DNA from 4 places in the Hymenobacter sedentarius genome. Region 1 is predicted to be linked to each of the others. Evidence: riboswitches for the same ligand, from Rfam matches in the RefSeq annotation. Region 1 holds a riboswitch; each other region holds the start of a gene.

Evidence for each region. A riboswitch is a leader RNA that binds a small molecule or an ion and turns the genes downstream of it on or off. The one in region 1 is predicted to bind S-adenosylmethionine.
Region 2: linked by a shared signal. The riboswitch ahead of AUC43_RS05420 (O-acetylhomoserine aminocarboxypropyltransferase/cysteine synthase family protein) and the one ahead of AUC43_RS14125 (SusC/RagA family TonB-linked outer membrane protein) in region 1 are both predicted to bind S-adenosylmethionine.
Region 3: linked by a shared signal. The riboswitch ahead of metH (methionine synthase) and the one ahead of AUC43_RS14125 (SusC/RagA family TonB-linked outer membrane protein) in region 1 are both predicted to bind S-adenosylmethionine.
Region 4: linked by a shared signal. The riboswitch ahead of AUC43_RS12490 (ATP-grasp domain-containing protein) and the one ahead of AUC43_RS14125 (SusC/RagA family TonB-linked outer membrane protein) in region 1 are both predicted to bind S-adenosylmethionine.

What each region holds. Positions count from the first base shown of each region.
Region 1 is NZ_CP013909.1:3,431,052-3,436,073, forward strand. It holds gene AUC43_RS14120 (RagB/SusD family nutrient uptake outer membrane protein) at 1-324, opposite strand, end outside; gene AUC43_RS14125 (SusC/RagA family TonB-linked outer membrane protein) at 338-3,367, opposite strand; SAM riboswitch class I at 3,865-3,961, opposite strand; gene AUC43_RS14130 (FKBP-type peptidyl-prolyl cis-trans isomerase) at 4,439-4,954, opposite strand.
Region 2 is NZ_CP013909.1:1,299,080-1,304,101, forward strand. It holds gene metX (homoserine O-acetyltransferase MetX) at 1-752, opposite strand, end outside; gene AUC43_RS05420 (O-acetylhomoserine aminocarboxypropyltransferase/cysteine synthase family protein) at 870-2,249, opposite strand; SAM riboswitch class I at 2,633-2,749, opposite strand; gene AUC43_RS05425 (LysM peptidoglycan-binding domain-containing protein) at 2,975-3,265, opposite strand; gene AUC43_RS05430 (hypothetical protein) at 3,450-3,869, shown strand; gene AUC43_RS05435 (lysylphosphatidylglycerol synthase transmembrane domain-containing protein) at 3,955-5,022, opposite strand, start outside.
Region 3 is NZ_CP013909.1:1,664,404-1,669,425, reverse strand. It holds gene AUC43_RS06865 (molybdopterin molybdotransferase MoeA) at 1-1,054, shown strand, start outside; gene AUC43_RS06860 (NADP-dependent oxidoreductase) at 1,380-2,330, opposite strand; SAM riboswitch class I at 2,437-2,545, shown strand; gene metH (methionine synthase) at 2,618-5,022, shown strand, end outside.
Region 4 is NZ_CP013909.1:3,044,756-3,049,777, reverse strand. It holds gene AUC43_RS12500 (amino acid permease) at 1-167, opposite strand, end outside; gene AUC43_RS12495 (LLM class flavin-dependent oxidoreductase) at 363-1,382, opposite strand; gene AUC43_RS12490 (ATP-grasp domain-containing protein) at 1,386-2,417, opposite strand; SAM riboswitch class I at 2,872-2,964, opposite strand; gene AUC43_RS12485 (TonB-dependent receptor plug domain-containing protein) at 3,086-5,022, opposite strand, start outside.

The DNA of each region.
Region 1 (5,022 bases):
CATCTGCGTCCAGGCTTCGGTAATCAGCACGTTGTCGGCGCTGAGCTGGTTTTGGTCGATTTGCAGAAACTGGTTGAGCGTGCCGTTGAAGCGCACGTTCTCGCCGGGCAAGAAGCCCAGCACCGGCCAATTGAGCTGGTAGTAAGCTTGCACCCGGTCGTAGGTGCCGATGGCGGCGGCCCGGGCACTGCCGGCGTCGGTAATGGCTTTGTCGTCGGGCAGCTGCTGCACCGGCGTGGGCTCCAGCAGGTCGGAGCAGGCGCCGAGGCCGAGCGTGGCGGCCACTTGGGCCACCAGAAGTAGGCGAAAGAGGGACTGTTTCATCGGAAGTAAGGGCTTAGAGTCCGACCGTGACGCCCACCTGAAGGGTGCGCGGCTGGGGCACCGTGGCCCAGTCGAAGTTTTTGGTGTTGCTCACGCCGCTCTGCGAGTTTACTTCCGGGTCGAGGCCGGAATAAGGCGTGATGGTGAAGAGGTTGGCAGCCTGCACGTAGACGCGCAGAGAGTTCAGGTGCGCTTTGGCGATGGTGGCGGCCGGCACGGTATAGCCCAGCGTGAGGGTGCGCAGGCGCACGAAAGAGCCGTCTTCCAGGTACCGGTCACTCAGGTTTTGCACCACGCCGCCGTAGTTGTTGCTACTGGCGTTGGTGGTCAGGCGCGGGATGTTGGTCACGTCGCCGGGCCGCTGCCAGCGCTCCAGCTGCTCGCTCAGGTAGCCGATGTTGCTCTGGGTGCCGCCGTGCACGAGGAAGAAGCGGTTCATGTTCATGATTTTCGCGCCCTGCTCGAAATTCAGCGTAAAGCCAAAGTCCACGCCTTTATAGGTAACGGAATTGGTGACGCCGCCGAAGTAGTCGGGCCAGGCGTTACCCACCAGCTTGCGGTCGGCCACGGTAATCCGGCCGTCGCCGTTCACGTCCTCGTATTCGGCGTCGCCATTTTCTGGGTTCACGCGGGTCTGGTGGTACAGCCAGAAGGAGTAGAGCGGGGCGCCCTCTTCCAGCCGAAAAATGTCGCGCGAGCCCGTGGTGATGGGCGCGGCCAGCTTTTCAATCTTGTTCACGTTGCGGGCAATGTTAACGGTGGTGCTCCACTGCAGGACGCCCTTGGGCAGCCAGTTGGCCGTGGCCTGGGCTTCAAAGCCTTTGTTGCTCACGGCGCCGTAGTTCTCTACCAGCGACGAGAAGCCCGTTTTACGCGGCACCGGCACGTTCAGCAGCAGGCCCGAGGTGTACTTGTCGTAGTAATTGAGCTCAAGCACCAGCCGGTTTTGCAGCACGGCAGCGTCCAGGCCCGCGTTCCATTGCCGGGTCGATTCCCAGCTCAGGTTGGGGTTTGCCAGCTGCAGCGGGGCCGTGCCCGGCAGGTCGAGATAGTTGGCGCCACCCTGCACCAGGCCCAGCGCCGCAAAGTCGCTGATGCCGGCCTGGTTGCCGGTTTTGCCCAAGCTGGCCCGCAGCTTCAGCTCCTGGAAAATGCCAAGGTCTTGAATGAAGCTCTCGTCGCCCAGTCGCCAGCCCAGGCCCACGGCCGGGAAATAGCCCCAGCGGTTTTCGCTGCCGAAACGCGAGGATGCATCGGCCCGCACGCTCACGTCGGCCGTGTAGCGCTCCTTGAAGCTGTAGGTGGCCTTGCCGAAAAACGACACCAGCCCGGCCTGTGAGCGCGACGAACTGCCCGTCTGGGTAGCCGCCGACGCAATGGTGGTCAGGTCATTGCCCGGAAACTGCTGGCCCGCCAGGCTGGTGCGCTGGAAGGTATTGCGCTGTAGCGTGTTGCCCACCAAGGCTTGCACCGAATGGTTCTCGCCGAAGTTGACGCTGTAGTTTAGGGTTTGCTCGTTGAGCAGGGTGATGTCGCGCGAGAGAAACGACGAGGCCGTGCCGCGCGGCTGCCCGGCTAGTATCAACGTGTTGTTGAAATTGTTCTCGTACATGTCGTTGAAGTCGATGCTCCAACTGCTGCGAAACGTCAGGTTTTTGCCAAACTGGTAGGTGCCGTACACGTTCGAGATGACGCGCGAGCCCACCGCGTCGTTGTTCAGGTTCCTGATGAGGGCCAGGGCATTATCAAACGAGCCGTACTTGGCATAGGAGCCGTCGGGGTTGTACACCGGCAGGTTGGCGCGGGTGAACAGGGCCGAGTTGATGACACCCACCGGGTTGTTGTCGTTGCTGCTTACGTTGCGGTGCGTGCGGCTCAGGGCCGTGCTCGTGCCAATGCGCAGCTTGTCGGTCACCGAGTTATCGAGGTTGACGCGCAGCGAAAACCGGTCAAACGCGCTGGGCTTTGCCACCGACTCCTGCGTGAAGTAGCCCGCCCCGATATAAAACTGGGTTTTGGCCGAGCCCCCGGCTGCCGACAGCTCGTAGCTGTGCGTCTGGGCGGTGCGAAACACGTCGCTGAGCCGGTCGTAGGTGGGCTGCTCTTCGGGCATGCCGCGCCCGCCGGCCGACACCGCGCGGTAGGGCACAAGCCCCGGGTTGCCGCCGTCGTTGATAAACCGCTCATTTTCCAGCGTTGCCAAATCCGGCCCGCTAGCCAGTTGGTACTGTTTCGGCGCTTTGGAGAGGGCGTGGTAGTTGTTTAAGGTGATGCGGGTTTTGTCGCCGGCTTTGCCCCGTTTGGTGGTGATGAGCACCACGCCGTTGGCGCCGCGCGAGCCGTAGATGGCCGTCGCGTTGGCGTCCTTCAGGATTTCCATGCTCTCGATGTCCTGCGGGTTCAGGTCAGCCAGCGGGTTGCTCGACACCTGGTTGCCCAGGCCCGTCGCAATCAGGTTGGTGTTGTTGATGAACACCCCGTCGACCACGTATAGCGGGTCGTTGCTGGCGTTCACCGAGTTGCTGCCCCGGATGCGGATGAAGACGCCGCCACCCGGCACGCCCGAGTTGGCCGATACCTGCACGCCGGGCGCTTTGCCCTGCAGCAACTGGTCGGGGCTGGCCGCCGGAATGTTCTTCAACTCTTCCCCTTTCACCGAGCTTATGGCGCTGGTTAGGGTCTTGCGGTTTTGCTCGCTGTAGCCCGTCACCACCACCTCCGAGAGCTCCTGCAAATCGGCGGCGAGGTCTACGGTAAGTGCGCCACCCGTGGCTTGCAGTTCCTTCCGGGCATACCCGACGAAGCTGAATACCAGTTCGCTACCCGCGGGTACTGATAGGGAAAATTTGCCATTGACGTCGGTGGTGGTGCCAATGGTGCTGCCTTTGGCCATTACGGTCACGCCCGGCAAGGGGGTATGGCTGGCGGCATCGGTCACGGTGCCGCTCACGAGCGGGGCAGGGTCCGATTGGGCATAACTAGTGACGGAGGCACCTCCCCACAGCAGCAGGAAGAGCGTCCGCCGGAGCGTACGGGTATACATAAAAGATTGATGTTGAGGTTGAGGGCCCGGCGTCGGCCGCTACCAAGCGGTGGGAGGGAAAGGCCCGTATCGAGGGGAGGGCTGGGCCGATGCGCCGCAGTCGCCGGGGCCCCTCCGGTGCACCAGGAGGAGGGTTGCGGTTGCGGCGTTCCGCGGTTGAGCTGGGCCACCGTTTGTGCACAACGGCGCCCGGCCCCAAAGCCGCAGTATTGCCCAGAAACAGAAAATTGGCCAGCGCCCCCCGCTCACGGGAGGACGCCAATAGGCTGGCAAGAAGCCGCCGCCCGGGCACGAAAGCCCCTGCAGCACCCGGCTATGGCTTAGCCGCGGGAGCCCTTACGGCCGGCAGGAAAATGAAACAGCTGAATCAGCTCAACAACCCCGGCCGGCCTACCGCATACAGGCGGCAGCACTCAACATACAACAACACCGATGCTGTACAGCAAACGAGGTGGTCGAAACAGCGGGGAGGGGACGCAAAAAGTCCATGGCTTTTGTTTTTATATGGTCAGGACTTGGCACCGTTTCAAGGGGTTAACCTCGTTGGTTGCCGGCGTTTCGTCGAGCCTGTCTCTCCACGCCTCTGTATAAAAACAATTCTTTGTTCTGAAGGAATTGTAAGGGCAAATGAAAGCACCCGGCTTTTGAAATGCTAATGCAAAAGCCAAAATTCTTTTTGCAAAGCGTAATTGGCTCAGGATTGCTTCGCGGTAATAAGAGCATGAAAACAGGCCTTCTTGCCACCCCTGAGCCAATAAATACCTCGTTACGGCGGAGTCGCGTCGCGAAATATTTTCCCAAGAAAAAAACGTAAAAAGCTTCTCGTTGTGCAGCTCAGTTACGCTGAAGATTGGCTCTGGAACCCAACACTTATTGAGCTTCTGGTTCGGGCAGCCGCGTCTTTCCGCCGGGCAGAAGGGCCAAGTTCTGGTGGTGAAACGCTCTACCTAAGCCAGTCCACCTTGCCTAATCAGAACGAATACGGAAGCTTATATATGGAAAATAAAAACGCCCTATGGTTAAGCACTGACTCAACCATAGGACGTCTTAAGAATTGAGCTAATCTAAGCCCTAGTGATGGTGGCCGCCTTCGCCGTGCACGTGGCCGTGGGCCAGCTCCTCGGCGGTGGCATCGCGCACGTCCTGCACCTTGCCGGCAAAGTGCATCACCATGCCCGCGAGCGGGTGGTTGAAGTCCATTTGCACGCCCGAATCGCCGATGCTGACCACTTTGGCCTGCATGTGGTTGCCTTCGTTGTCGGCCATGGGCAGAAAATTGCCGATTTGCAGCATCTCGTCGTCGAGCTTGCCGTCAATCATGAAGACATCCTTGGGGATTTCCACCAGCGCCTGCTCGTCGTAGTCGCCGTAGGCCTGGTCGGGGGTTAGGCTAAACTGGAAGGAGTCGCCGGGGTTTTTGCCGTTGAGCTGGGATTCAAATTCCTCGGGCAGGCCGCTGTGGCCAAAGAGAAAGACCATGGGCGCATCGGCTTCGGCTGATTCAACCAACACTTTTTCCTGGTTTTCGTCGGTCACGCTGAGGTCGTAGGTGATGGTGACGACTTTGTTGTCGCTGATTGCAGCCATAAAGTAGGTGCGGCCGGCAGAGCCGGTCTTGGGAATGGGAGGTAAGATAAATTTCAGGCAAGGTAAGT
Region 2 (5,022 bases), 2.1 Mb from region 1:
ACGTAGCTGTAGGCGTCGAAACGAGCCACCAGCTTGTCGCCCTGGTAGCGCTGGTAGGTGCTGGCGCGGTGCTCGCGCAGCAGGTGGTCTTCGGGGTCGGTTTGGGAGTCGACGTAGGCCGAGTAGCTGCGGTAGCTGAGCAGGGCAATGGCCCGGGCGGCGCGCAGGCCGTCGTCTCCCCCGCCGGGCTGGCCGGCGGCGTAGGTCGGGTCGGCCTCAATGGCCAGGCGTTGCGCCTCGTTGAAGGCAATGCCCCAGGCCGAATGGCGGGCATTAGTGGCAATAACCACCAGATTGTCGAACAAATCCGGCCGCTGCACTGCCCATTCCAAGGCCTGCTGCCCACCCAGTGAGCCCCCAATTATCGTGTGAATGTCCTCCAGGCCCAATTCCTGGCGCAGCGCTTCGTGCGCCGCCACCAGGTCGCGGATGGAAAGCCGCGGGAAGTGCTGGTAGCGGGGCTGGCCCGTGGCCGGGTCCGCGTCGAGGGGGCTGGTGCTGCCGTAGCAGGAGCCCAACACGTTGGCGCACACGATAAACCAGTCGGCCGGGTCGAAGTAGCAGCCCGGCCCCACCAGGCCCGGCCACCAGCTCAGCACGTCGGCATTGGCCGTGAGGGCGTGGCACACCCACACCACGTTGTCGCGGTCGGCGTTGAGCTGGCCCCAGGTGCGGTAGGCCACGTGCGCGCTGGCCAGGGTTTCCCCGCTTTCCAGCAGCAGGTCGGGCAGGTTAAAAATATATTCTTTCATGGGTATCGGGTATCGAAGCGGCTGGTCAGTTATCGGTCGGCGCGGTGAGATATCGGGATGCTTAATGGTGGGAGCCGCTGATAGCCAGCAGCTCCCCGCCAACAACTGACAATCGGGCTATACTTCCAGGGGCTGGGCGTGCTCCAGTTCGGGCTCGCCTACCTGGGTGCCTTCGGTGGGCAGCGCCGCGGTGTTGCCAATGGCCTCGAAGGCCTGCTGCAAATCGGCCTTGATGTCTTCGAAGTGCTCAATGCCCACCGAAAGGCGCAGCGAAGTGGGCGTGACGCCGGCCGCCAGCTGCTCGGCATCGCTCAGTTGCTGGTGCGTGGTGGCCGAGGGCTGGATGATGAGCGTCTTGGCATCGCCCACGTTGGCCAGGTGGCTGATGAGCTTGAGGTTGTCGATAAACTGGGTGGCCGACTCCTTGCTGCCCTTGAGCTGGAAGCTGAGCACGCCGCCGAAGCCGCGCTTGAGGTATTTCTGGGCCAGGCGGTGGTAGGGGCTGCTGGCCAGGCCGGCGTAGTTCACGCTTTCTACCTGCGGGTGCTGCTCCAGCCAGTTGGCGATTTTCTGGGCGTTTTCCACCGTGCGGTCCACGCGCAGGCTCAGCGTTTCGAGGCCGATGAGCAGCTGCCAGGAGTTGAACGGGCTGATGGACGGGCCGAAGTCGCGCAGGCCTTCTACCCGGGCCCGGATGATGAAAGCGATGTTGCCAAACGGCCCACCCTTGCCAAATACGTCGTTGAATACCAGGCCGTGGTAGCCTTCGCTGGGCTCAGTGAACTGCGGAAACTTGCCGTTGCCGAAGTCATAGGTGCCGCCGTCCACAATCACGCCGCCGATGCTGGTGCCGTGGCCGCCAATCCATTTCGTGGCTGATTCTACTACGATGTGCGCGCCGTGCTCCAGGGGCCGGAACAGGTAGCCGCCCGCGCCAAAGGTGTTGTCCACAATCAACGGCAGGTCGTGCCGGTTGGCAATGGCGGCAATGGCCTCAAAGTCCGGGATGCTGTAGCTGGGGTTGCCGATGGTTTCCAGGTAAATGGCCTTGGTCTTGTCGTCAATCAGGGCCTCGAAGCTGGCCGGGTTATCGCCATCAGCAAAGCGCACCTCAATGCCCAAGCGCTTGAACGCCACCTTGAACTGGTTGTAAGTGCCGCCGTAGAGAAAGGCCGAGCTCACGAAGTTGTCGCCGGCCTGCAGGATGTTGTTCAGGGCAATGAATTGAGCCGCCTGCCCCGACCCCGTGGCCAGCGCCGCCACGCCGCCTTCCAGCGCCGCCACGCGCTGCTCAAACACGTCGGTGGTGGGGTTCATCAGGCGGGTGTAGATATTGCCGAACTCCTTCAGAGCAAACAGGTTGGCGCCGTGTTCGGCATTTTTAAACACGTAGGAGGTGGTTTGGAACAGCGGCACGGCGCGGGCCCCGGTGGTGGGGTCGGGCTGCTGGCCGGCGTGGAGTTGGAGGGTTTCGAAGTGCAAGGGCGAAGCGGACATGATGGGGGTATGTTTGGAGTTGAAAAAACCTGAAAAAGCAAGAAAATAAGCGCGCAACGGCCTGAAATGGCAGTTTTTAAGCGCAGCGGAACCCCCACAAGCCCGTGCTGAAGATGTGGCCCGATTGGTCCGGCCGCTGCGCGCCGAAAGGGCCAGCGGCGGGCACCGAGGGCCGCCAAAAAATCCAGAAAGAAGGGGAGGGGTTGCCTAAGCCGAAATCAGCTTAGCAACAACACAGGCAACAACACATTCGCATTCGCTCCTGGCGCAACGCGGCGTTCTGGCCGCCTGGGGCCACAACGGAAAAGCCCGAACCTGCGGCGCGCAAAGCAGCCGGAGCGTTCGGGGCAACAAAGAAGGAAGCGGAATTTTCCATGGTACTCGATTCATATGCCCCGCCCCGGCCTGCGCCGGTGGTGGGTAGGACTTGGCACCTTTCGCGCGGTCGAAGGTTGCCAGCGGGTCACAGAGCCTAGTCTCTCGCCGCTTCTCTATAAAACTTGAAACTACCCTGCCGCGAGCAGGGGAGTACCGTGTTGGTGGTGAGCCAAATGTACGGAAGGAATTTTTTTATGTCCAACGATTGCACAGAAAATATTTCTTCCTGTCCAGCTCCACCACAGGCTAGTTGAGCTGGGCCGCTTCCGTTTAGCGGCTCAATAAAACACAAAAAAGCCACCCTGAAACAGAGTGGCTTTTCTCACCTTTTTTCTGCAAAAAAGTACCTAGAGACTAGGTAGGGTCAACACCTGGCCCACTTCGATGTGGTCAGGGTTGTTGCCGATGAGGGCCTTGTTGGCCTCGTATATCTGGTGCCACTTGGCCGCGTCGCCGTAGTGGTGTTTGGCAATTTTGGAAAGCGAGTCGCCGCTTACTACGGTATACGACTCACCGGTGGTAGCTGGATTGGCTGCGTTGTTATTCCCGAAAAAATCGGTGCCGCCAGCGGCTGGTTTGGCTGCCGGCTCTGCGGGCTTTTGCTCGCCTTTGTCGCTAAGAAAATCAAAGAGTCCCATGAGTGCGGTCGGTTAAATGAAAAATTGACTGGACTGGAATGCCTTCGGCTGGCCCAACGAAGCTACTATACGGAGGATGCCAGACGAGGTTTCGTCCTAAACCCTTTTGCGTGTGGGCCGTAAGCCGACGAGCCCGCTTTGCCGGGCCAGCCATCTTATTTCTTTCACCAACACCTCTGTACCCATGAAAACCCAGTCGCTTTTTTCGCTTCGTTATTTCGCCAGCTTGTTGCTCTTGCTATCGCTGTTTGCTACGGCCTGCAACAACGACAAAGGTAAAGTTGAGGGTGTAAATATGCTGTACGGCACCGATAGCAAGGTGTGGAAAACGGCGAAAGAAACTAGCTCTACCGGCGACAAAGTGAAGCAGACCGATGCACAAAAGCAAGAGGAACTGCGCATTTTTGCCAACGGCACCTACAACATGACTGGGGCCAACGGCGCCGTATCGGGCAAGTACACGTTTGACCAGACCGGCAAAACCCTCACCATGACCCCCGATAACGCTACCACCAGCAACACGTTCACCGTGGAAACCCTCACCGACAAAAAGCTCACGCTGAAGTCGGCCGATGGGGCTGCCTTGATGCTGGAAGCTGAGTAATAGCCGCTTGCTAATTAGGGAAAAGGCCCCGAACCACTGCGGTTCGGGGCCTTTTCTTGTTTACGGGTACCTGGTTTTCCGAGGCTTATTGCTCGGGCTTCGCGGGGTGGCGGAGGAATACCCGCGCCACCCAGCGCGGCAAAAACACCATGCCCAGCACCAGGTAGAGATAGTAAGTGAACACGCGGTACAGCAGCACCATGAAGCTGGTCATGGTGGCCGTGCCGATGAATTTGCCGAAGAACGTAGGGAAGGCGCCCTCTGCAATGCCCGCGCCGCCGGGCGTGATGGCTATCAGCAGGATGACTTTGTAGGTGATGTTGCGGGCGAAAATGAACAGGAACGTGCCCGCATCCATGGGCACAAAGGCCGCAATGAGGCAGCCAATGATGGCGTAGCGCGCCGTCCAGACAAAGACCGTGCTCACCGACGCGTGCCACCAGTAGCGCGGCCCGTTGCCCCGCAGCTGCACCGAAGCCAGCACCATTTCCTGGCCGTGGCGGTAGGCTTTGCGCCGCCAGCGCCGCAGCAGCCGAAACGAAAACAGCCGCACCAGCAGCCGGCGCACCGAGCGCGGGTTGACGAAAATGGCGTAGAGCATGAGCCCAGCGTAGAGCAGCACAAAAAAGTAGCTCAACCCAAAGGCGATTCGCAGCGTGGCCACGAAGTTGGTTTGCAGGGCCTCGTGCGGGTACAGCCCGGCCCCGGCCACCAGCACCACCAGCGGCACCATGAGCACGTAGTACAGGTTGTCGAGCAGCGCCGTGACCATGATGTAGGCCAAGCCCTTGCCCAACGGAATGCCTTCTTTTTCCAGAATAAACGGCGCCACCCCCGTACCGCCCTGCCCCGAGGGCAGCACGCAGGAGGCAAACTCCCAAATCATAATCACGTCCAGTGCCTGCCGGTAGGTCAGCTCGTCCTCGGCAATGTGGCGGATGCGGTAGATGTAGCCAAAGTCGCGGGCCACCAGCACGAGCAGCGCGGCCAGCAGCCAGCGCCAGTCGGCGTTGCGCAGGGGCGCCAAGTCGCCGGGCTGGTAGCTTTTGTAAAACAAGAAGATGACCACGCCCAGGCCGATGACGACGGGCAGGATGAGGCGCGAAGGCCGCAACCGATGCAGAAAATGCGCGTCGTGTTCGGGGTGAGCAGG
Region 3 (5,022 bases), 1.8 Mb from region 1:
GCACGCCGCCTGGGCCGCGGGCCAGACCGAGTTTGAAATTGAGCACACGCAGTACGCCGGCGCTCCGCCCCAGCCGCTGCAGAACCCGCACGCCGCGGTAGAAGTAATGACCGGCGCCGTCCTGCCGCCCGGCACCGACGTGGTGGTGCGCTACGAAGACATTTTGCTGGCCGACAACCGCGCCACCATCCAGATTCCGCCGCCCCCCGCGCCCGGCGTCAACATCCACGGCCAGGCCGCCGACCGCCGCCAGGGTAACGTATTGCTCGCTCCCGGCACGCGCCTGGGCCCCGCCGAACTGGCTGTAGCCGCCACCATAGGTGCCGCCGAAATAGCCGTAACCCGCGCCCCGCGCCTCGCCGTCATCAGCACGGGCGACGAGCTGGTGGGCATCAGCGAAACGCCCCAGCCGCACCAAATCCGACGTTCCAATGCATACGCGCTGCAGGCCCTGTTCACCCAAGTCGGGGCCGACGTTTCGCTGTTTCACCTTCCCGACGACCGGGAGGAGCTAAGCCTGGGCCTGACCAACATCCTCGGCGCAGACTTCGATGCCGTGGTGCTGAGCGGTGCCGTGAGCAAGGGCCGCGCCGACCACCTGCCCGGCCTGCTGCGCGAGCTGGGCGTGAAGGAAATCTTCCACGAGGTAAATCAGCGCCCCGGCAAGCCCATGTGGTTTGGCGCGCGCGCCGAAGGGCCCGTGGTGTTCGGCCTGCCGGGAAATCCGGTTTCAACTTTCCTCACGGCCTGCCGCTACGTGCGGCCCTGGCTGCGCGCCTGCATGCAGCCCGCTGAAGCTTCCGAACAGGCCGCTACTGCCGAAACGCCCGCGCCTGCCGTGCTCACTGTCGACATCAACTTCAAGCCCCAGTTGGCACACTTCGTACCCGTGCGCCTGACGGTGGATGCGGAAGGGCGCCGGCTGGCGACGCCGCTGCGCGTCGGTGGTTCTGGTGACTTAGCAGGCTTGCTGGGGGCAACTGCGTTTCTGGAGCTGCCGCCGGAGCCGGCTGTGTTTCCTGCGGGCAGCGTGTGGCCCGCGTGGGCTTTATAACCCCGGAGCGCCTAAATAATGACGCACTTTAGTTGCCTGCCAGTAGAACCGAGCGAAGCATCTCGCGTGACCGGAACCTCACCCCTGCCGGGCACGGCCCCGGCCCCTCTCCAATAGAGAGGGGAGCCACAGTGGCTCATGCTCAACTTATAAAAAACCAAAAGCCCCAGCTCAATATTAAGCTGGGGCTTTTTCAATGAATTAACGTTTGGCACCCCTCTCTTATGGAGAGGGGCCGGGGCCGTGCCCGGCAGGGGTGAAGTTCCTCTGCTCATACCGCTCGGCACCCAACCGCCTTTCAAAGGAATATTCAAGCAACTCCCACCTAAGGCACAATGACGATTTTTCCGGTAGTATGATGCGAATCAATCTCATTTAAAGCCTCGGCGGTTTCATCTAGTGGAAAGGTCTTGCTCACCTGCACTTTCAGCTTGCCGGCATCGGCTAGTTGCTGCAGCGCCTCCAGTTGCATCGCATTCGGCTCCACGAAAACGTAACGGAAGTTGATGTGGGGGTCCAGCCCTTGGCCGTTGTGCAGGATGGAAACCAGCGTGCCGCCAGCCTTCAGGGCCGATAAACTCTGCGTGAGCGTCTCGCCGCTGATGCAGTCGTAAATCAGCTCCACGCCGGCTGGCACGATGGCTTTCACAGCTTCGCCCACGTTACCCTGCTTGTAATCGACGGTGAAATCGGCGCCCAACTCTTTCATGTAGGCGAAGTTTTTCTCGCTGGCCACGGCTACTACCGTCGCGCCTTTGTCCTTGGCCAGCTGGATGGCGAAGCTGCCCACGCCGCCCGAGGCGCCAAGTATCAGCACGGTCTGGCCCGCTTGCAGGTTGCCGGCATCGAATAAGGACTGATAAGCGGTGAGGCCTGCCAGCGGAATGCCGCCGGCCTGCTCCCAGCTCAGGCTGTGGGGCCGCTGCGCCAGATAGCTTTCGGGCAGCACAATGTATTCGGCAAAGGTGCCGTGCTGCACGGTGGGGCGCCGGGCGTAAGCATACACCTCATCGCCGACTGCAAAGCGCCGAGCGCTGTGGCCGCGCTCTTCCACCACCCCGGCCACGTCCCAGCCCGGAATAATGGGAAACACGTGCGGCAGGGCTTGCTGCAGGTAACCCGCCCGAATGGCCGAGTCGACGGGGTTGACGCCGGCCGCCTTTACCCGGACTAGTACTTCGCCCTCCCCCACTGCGGGGACGTCGAGGGTGCCCACTTGAATTTTGTCGGCCCCACCGAATTCGGTAAAGAAGGCGGCTTTCATCTGTTTTGCCATGGTCAGAAATTGTATTGTTAGTGTACGGCTTAACTGGACCGGGTCACCTTAGGTTATAGGAGTGCTCCTATCCACTTCCCGTTTCCGGCTGTATCTTCGCACTACGCTGCTATCCAGAAAGACCGAGGGACCGGGCCCGATGACGTCTTGGCAACCTACCGCGAATAGGTGCCAACTCCCGTTTCACCGCGTTTTTAGGTGAAAGAAGATGACAGCCGGAACCGTACTCAACCGTACGGGTTTCTTTCTGGATACGCGCTGCCTGCCCGTACTCCAATCCGAAAGAAATGTCCACTGCCACCCTCGCCGCTCCGTCTCCCCTTCCCGAACTGCTCCGCCAGCGCCTGCTGATTCTCGACGGCGCCATGGGCACCATGATTCAGCGCCACCCGCTGACCGAGGAGGACTTTCGCGGCGCCCGCTTTGCCGACCACCCCAAGCCGCTGCGCGGCAACAACGACCTGCTGAGCCTGACCCGGCCGGACATCATCAAGGGCATTCACGCCGAGTACTTCGCGGCCGGGGCCGACATGGTGGAAACCAATACCTTCTCCGGCACCACCATCGCCCAGGCCGACTACGGCCTAGAGCACGTGGTATATGAGCTCAACTACGAATCGGCTCGCCTGGCCCGTGAAGCCGCCGACGAATACTCCACGCCCGACAAGCCGCGCTTCGTAGCCGGCGCCGTGGGCCCCACAAACCGCACCGCCTCGCTCTCACCCGACGTCAACCGCCCCGGCTTCCGCGCCGTGACCTTCGACGAATTGGCCACCGCCTACCTCGAGCAGGTGCGCGGCCTCGTCGACGGCGGCGTCGATACCCTGCTCATCGAAACCATTTTTGACACGCTGAACGCCAAGGCGGCCCTATACGCCGTGCAGAAGTTCTTCGACGAAGGCGGCCGCCAGGTTCCGCTCATGATTTCGGGCACCATCACCGACGCTTCGGGCCGCACGCTCTCGGGCCAGACGGTGGAGGCTTTCTGGAACAGCATCAGCCACTTGCCGCTGCTGAGCGTGGGCCTGAACTGCGCCCTTGGGGCGCACCAGCTCAAGCAGTATGTGGAGGAATTGAGTCGGATTTCCAACGTGCACATCTCGGCTTACCCGAATGCTGGCTTGCCCAACGCGTTTGGCGGTTACGATGAATCAGCCCAGGAATTCGCCGCGCTGGTCGAAGATTATCTGAAGGACGGCATCGTGACCGTGGTGGGTGGCTGTTGTGGCACCACGCCGCAGCACATTGCCGAATTGAGCAAGCTGGCCGAGCAGTACAAGCCGCGCCCGCTGCCCACCGAAATCCCGCCCGCTACCCACCTAAGCGGCCTGGAGCCGTTCGCCATCAAGCCCGAAAGCCTGTTTGTGAACGTGGGCGAGCGCTGCAACGTGACGGGCTCCCGCGCCTTCGCCCGCCTCATCCGCACCGGCGCCTACGAGGAAGCCCTGGCCGTGGCCCGCGTGCAAGTAGAAGAAGGCGCCCAGGTGCTCGACATCAACATGGACGAAGGCATGCTCGACTCGGAGCAGGCCATGACGACCTTTCTGCACCTCATTGCCTCGGAGCCCGACATTGCGCGGGTGCCGGTGATGATAGACTCCTCGAAATGGAGCGTGCTGGAAGCCGGCCTGAAGTGCGTGCAGGGCAAGAGCATTGTCAATTCCATTTCCCTGAAAGAAGGACCGAAGGTGTTTTTGCAGCGGGCCCGCACCGTGCGCCAGTACGGCGCCGCCATGGTCGTAATGGCCTTCGACGAGGACGGCCAAGCCGACACCTTGGAGCGCCGCAAGGAAATCTGCCAGCGCAGCTACGACCTGCTGATGAGCATCGACTTCCCGGCCACGGACATCATTTTCGACCCCAACATCCTCATCGTCGGCACTGGCATGGAGGAGCACCGCAACTACGCCATTGACTTCATCGAGGCCGTGCGCTGGATTAAGCAGAACCTGCCCGGCGCCCTCACCAGCGGCGGCGTGTCGAACATCAGCTTCTCCTTCCGCGGCAACGACGTGGTGCGCGAGGCCATGCACGCGGCTTTCCTCTACCACGCCATCCGGGCCGGGTTGGACATGGGCATTGTGAACCCCAACCAGCTCGCGGTGTACGACGAAGTGCCCAAAGACCTGCTGGAGCTGGTGGAAGATGTACTGCTCAACCGCCGCCCCGACGCCACCGAGCGCCTGTTGGAATTTGCCGAAACCGTGAAGCAAAAAGGCAAAGTGGCCGTAGTAGCCGATGCCTGGCGCAGCCTGCCGGTGCAGGAGCGCCTGGCGCACGCGCTGGTGAAGGGCATCACCGAATTCATCGACGAAGACACCGAAGCTGCTCGCCAGGAGCTAGCCCGCCCGCTCGACGTGATTGAAGGCCCGCTGATGGCCGGCATGAACGTAGTAGGCGACCTGTTCGGCGCCGGCAAAATGTTCCTGCCGCAGGTCGTGAAGTCGGCCCGCGTGATGAAGAAAGCGGTGGCCTACCTCGAACCGTATTTGCTAGCCGACAAGCAGGGCTCGGACCGCCAGACCGCCGGCAAAATTCTGATGGCCACGGTGAAGGGTGATGTGCACGACATCGGCAAAAACATCGTGGGCGTGGTATTGGCCTGCAACAACTTCGACATTGTGGACCTCGGCGTGATGGTGCCGCTGGAGAAGATTCTCGACGAAGCCCAAGCTCAGAACGTGGACGTTAT
Region 4 (5,022 bases), 390 kb from region 1:
CCGGCATTATTGGCTGCGGCAATGCCTGTGAGGGAAAAAAGGCCGGCGCCAATGATAACCCCGATGCCAATGGCAATGAGGCTGATGCCGTTGAGGCTGCGTTTGAGGGTGTTGGCCCCCGTTTCGGCCGCTTCCAATCGAAGCAGCTCCAGTGATTTTTTGAGCATGTAATTTGTGAGTACGCGCCATAGGCACGTTAAGTACTAATGCGCATTAATGCGCCTAAAGAACCGTCATGCTGAGCGCAGCCGAAGCATCTCGCTGGCAGTAATAACCCAAACGTGAGAATTACTTGCACAAGCGAGATGCTTCGGCTGCGCTCAGCATGACGTGCTGGTGTTTGGCAATCCGAAATTGCCGGACTACGCTAAAACTTGAATCACCGACTCCGAGAACCGCTCCATTTCCTCAAGCTGCGGGCTGGCCTGCAGCAGGAAGAAATCCACGCCTACTTCTTCGAAGGCGCCGATGCGGTCCTGAATCTGGGCCGGCGTACCAGTGAGGCCGGTGCGGAGGCCGCGGTTCGACACCGAGTAATCGTGCAGCGACACTTGCTGCTCGAGCTGGGTGCCGGCCAGCCACTGCTGGTAGTTGCCGTAGCCCGCGGCTGAGGACTTCACGTTGGTAATGCGGTCGAGCTCCTTCTTCACGTCCTGGTCGTTGTCGCGCACGATGGTGTAGCCAGCCACGCCAAACCTCATGGGCGGCAGGCCTTTCTGCTCGCGGCGGCGGCGCATGTCGGCGATGCGGGCCCCAATTTGCTCCGGCGAGTCGCCGTGCATCACGTAGCCGTCGCACTGGGTCGAAATCAGGTCTTTGGCCGCTTCCGACTCACCGCCGGCGTACAGGAAGGGCGCCTTAGCGGGCTTGGGCTGCAGCACGTTATCGGCCACCTGGTAGTACTTGCCGTCGTAGCTGAAATGGTCCTGCTTCCACACGTTGGTCACCACATCGAGCCACTCGCGGGTGCGGGCGTACCGGTCGTCGTGCTGCTCGAAGTGCAGGCCGTACTTGGTGGCCTCGTCGCGCCACCAGCTTGATACCACGTTCAGCGACAGCCGGCCGGGCGCAATCAGGTCGATGTTGGCGGCCTGCTTGGCCAGCTGCGCGGGGTTGTGGAAGGTGGGGCGCACGGCCACCATGATTTCCAGCTGCTCGGTCACGGCGGCCAGTGCGGCAGCGGTGCTCCAGGCTTCGAGCGAAGGCGCTTCCTGGCCCTTGATGTCGTTGAGGTACAGCTCGGCGATGAGCGTGAGGTCGTAGCCGAGGGCCTCGCTGCGCTGCGCCAGTTTCTTAACGTAGCTCCAGTCGGTGGGCATCTGCTCGTCTTCCACGTTGCGCAGCCAGCCCCCAAAAATGGGCATCCAATATCCGAATTTCATGGCTTAGTGTATTGATTCCGTGACAAGTTGTGGAGCTGATGTGGCCGTGGTTGTGGCAGCTGATTGGGCTGGGGTGCCAGTACCGGGAAGCTGGGCTTCCAGGTAGTCCACGAAGCGGGCGTAGGGGTCGAAGCCGACCACGTTCACGGCGTCGGCCACGAAGTTGGACAGGGCGTTGATGTCGTAGAAAAGCACGTCGCCGGTGCGGTCGTCGATGAGGTATTCGATGCCGCCCACGTCAATTTTGGCGGCGGCCACGATGCGCTCCACAGCGGCAATCACCTCGGCGGGCGGCGTGAAGGCTTCCACCTGAATGCCTTTTTTGGGTGCTTCGGTTAGGCAGAACTCCGCCGACTGCTCCTCCGGAATCTGGCAGATTTCGGCCGGGCACAGGTTGAAGCTCTCGCCGGTGGTAAACACCTTCATGGCGTACAGGAACTTGCCATCCAGCGTTTCCACGCGGTGGATGTTGCCGCCCCGGGGCGTCACGTATTCCTGCACCAACGCGGTTTGGTCGATGCCCAGGTCAATCTGGTTGTTGTCGACCGCCGCCTGCAAGCCTTCCAGCGTGTCGAAGCGGATGATGCCCGCGCCGCTGCCGCCGATGTTCACCTTCACCACGATGGGGAAGCGCAATTGCTGGGCCGCATCGACCGCCCGCGAGGCGTGATTTATCACAAACGACTTCGGGTATTTCAGTTCCAGCGACTCAAACAGCGAGAGCTGGCGGGCTTTGTTGGTTTCGATGGCCGTGGCCGCTGAACCGTTGATAATGCGCGTGCCGATGCGCTCAAGGTGCGTCGCGTAGCCCGCGGTGTGGAAAATGCCCTGCCCATGGCCCCGCAGGTAGGCCGAGGAACTCATCCGGTTCACTACCAGGCTGTAGCCACTCTCCTTCTCGGAAGGGTCGAAGAGGTGGTGGGCGGCGTCAATTTTCTCGTAGGCTAGCCCACGGCGGTCCAGCTCCGCAAAGAGTGGCTTAAACCATTCAGGGTGCTCGAAATAAATGCCAATGGGCTTTTGGTTCAGCGACATATCAAAAGAGTTAGTTGAAATAAATGTGGTGAGAACAGCAGTCCGCAACCAGATTAGGCTGGGCTGCGGCTACAAAAAATCAAGTAAAAGCAGGGTATGATGGGCCGGAAGAGCCTTCCATTCGGGGTAGCCGAACCTTGCGCCGGCGCTTGCTCAATTTTGGGCCACAACAGCGCAGGTAGTTCGACACGAAGCCGGCTGCGCGCACAGCGGAGCAGCCGACAGCAACCCAGAAATAGAGGAAATGAACGCCGCGGGGGCGGCGGTACAGCACACGCAGGCTCCCAGCCTGCGCTACCGCCTGCCTACCCGCGAAGAAACGCTCGGGGCAGGCGGGCTAGGCCAGACAACAACAGCAACAACAGCCCATGCCAGCCCAACGCATGACAGCGGGGCGAGCAGTAACAGCAGCAATCGGAAGGGGGAGGTTGTTGGCAGCGTCCACGGCAACTTGTTTTTATATGGTCAGGAATTGGCACCTTGCCCGCGGTTGCGGATGGTTGCCGGCGCTTCATTGAGCCTGTCTCTCAGCGCCTCTGTATAAAAACAATCCTTTAGGGAGAAAGAATTGATACGGCAAAGATACAGCAAAGCCCCCGATATGTTCCAAATCGGGGGCTTCAATTGTAAAAAGTGCGGGTGGGGATGCGCTAAGGCGCATTTCTCATCTACCGCTGCAGAGCCAGCCGCAGGCCGCCCATCAGCCAGCGGGTGGGCATCTGGGCGCCCAGCAGGTCGGAGTACTTCTCGTTGAACAGGTTTTGCACCTGCCCCGTGAGCCAGAGTTTCTTGGGCAGCAGCGCTACTTCGAGGCGGGCATTGAACACCACGTATTCGGCGGCCTGGCTCCGGCTGATGGCGGCCACGGCGGCGCTATTGCGCTGCTTCCACAGGCCGCTCAGGCTGCCGTTTACGCGGTGGGAAGTGAGGCTGACCGTGCCCGAAATCACCTGGCGGGCAATGTTGGCCAGGTACTGCGAGGCAATGTTCTCGTTGTTGGTAACGCGCACGTTGGTGTAGCCCACGCTGCCATCGAAGCGGGTTTTGGGGGTGAAGGCGTGGGCCCAGCTCAACTCCGTTTCCAGCCCCTGGGTGGTTACCTCAAACAGGTTCTGGGCGAAACGGTACGTGCGGGAGCCGGACAGGTTGGTGAGCCCCGTCACGTAGTAAATGTGCTCACCGGAATCGGGCACGTAGTCTATCTGGTTGTTGCCTTTGCGCACGAAATAGGTAGCCTTGGCCGTGAGGCCCGGCAGCGGGCGCACGTCGGCGCCCAACTCGTAGTTTACCGTGCGCTCGGCTTCTAAGGCGGGGTTGCCCACGTTGAAGCCGTTGGGCACAATGCCGGCCCGGCCGTTGGAGGTGTAGCGCTCCGTAAAATCAGGGGCACGGATGGCCCGGCCCACGGCCCCGCGTATGGTCAACACCTCCCCTATCTGCTGGCTCACGTTAAGCTGGGGCACCAGCTCGGTGCCGTAGGCTTGGTCGTGGTCGAGGCGCAGGCCGCCGGTGAGGGCGAGGCTGGGCGTGAGCGTGACGGCCACCACTCCAAACGCGGCGTAGTGCCACTGGGCGTGCGTGCCCCGGTCGTTGCTGACCACGGCGCGGCGGTCGGCCTGTCCGCCCAGGGTGGCGCGTACCTTGTCGGAAAACTGCTGCTGGTGGCTCAGCAGCACGTTGGTGTAGTGGGTGAGGTGGTCGCTGGCCGCCGACGTGGGCGTGAACACGTAGTAATCGGTGCTGCGGCTGGCCGATACCTGCGCCTCGGTGCGGCTGCGCTCGTTGTGCTGGTAACGCAGCTGGCCCTGGTACCAGTTGCGGTTGGTGGTTTCGCGGGCCTGGTCGGCGGGGTTGGTGGTGTAGAAATACTGGGCGCTGTAGTTGCGACGGTCGAAGCTGCCGCGGGCGGCCAGGCTGAGCTTAGGGGCCAGCTCGTAAGCGGCGGAGACGGAGTACGTTTTCAGGCTGGCATCGCTGCGCAAGGTGCTGGGGTAGTCGCGCGGCTGGCCGTCGGTGGTGTTCAGCAGGATGCCGCCGCCCACGCGCAGCTTGTTCTTGGCCAGGAAGCCGCCGGTGTTGGTGTGCCACAGGTTCCACTCGCCGCGCATGGTGGTGCTGGTGAGCTCGGCTTCGTCGCGGCGCTCGGTGGCGGCAAAGGTCTTGGTCACGATGTTGATTACGCCGCCCACGGCATCGGGGCCATACAGGGCCGCGCCCGCGCCGCGGATGATTTCAATCTGCTCAATTTCGGCAGGGGTGATGGGCATATACGCGCCGAAGTGGCCCGAAAGCGGGTCGTTGAGCCGCATGCCATCGAGCAGGAATAGCACCTGGTTGAAGGTGCTGCCGCGCAGGCTTACGTCGGCCTGAGCCCCGAAGCTGCCGCGGCTCTGCACTTCCAGCGCGGGCAGGCAGCGCAGCAAATCGTCGAGGGAATTGACGGGGTAGCGCGCCACGCTGGCCCCAGAAATCACCGTCACGGCGTGGCCGGTCTGGTTTACGGGTTGGCTCAAGCGCGAGGCGTACACCGTGACTTCGCGCAGCGCGCGGCTGCTGTCGGCGGGCGTCTGGGCCAGGGCATTAAGCGTGGGAATGGCGAGGAAAA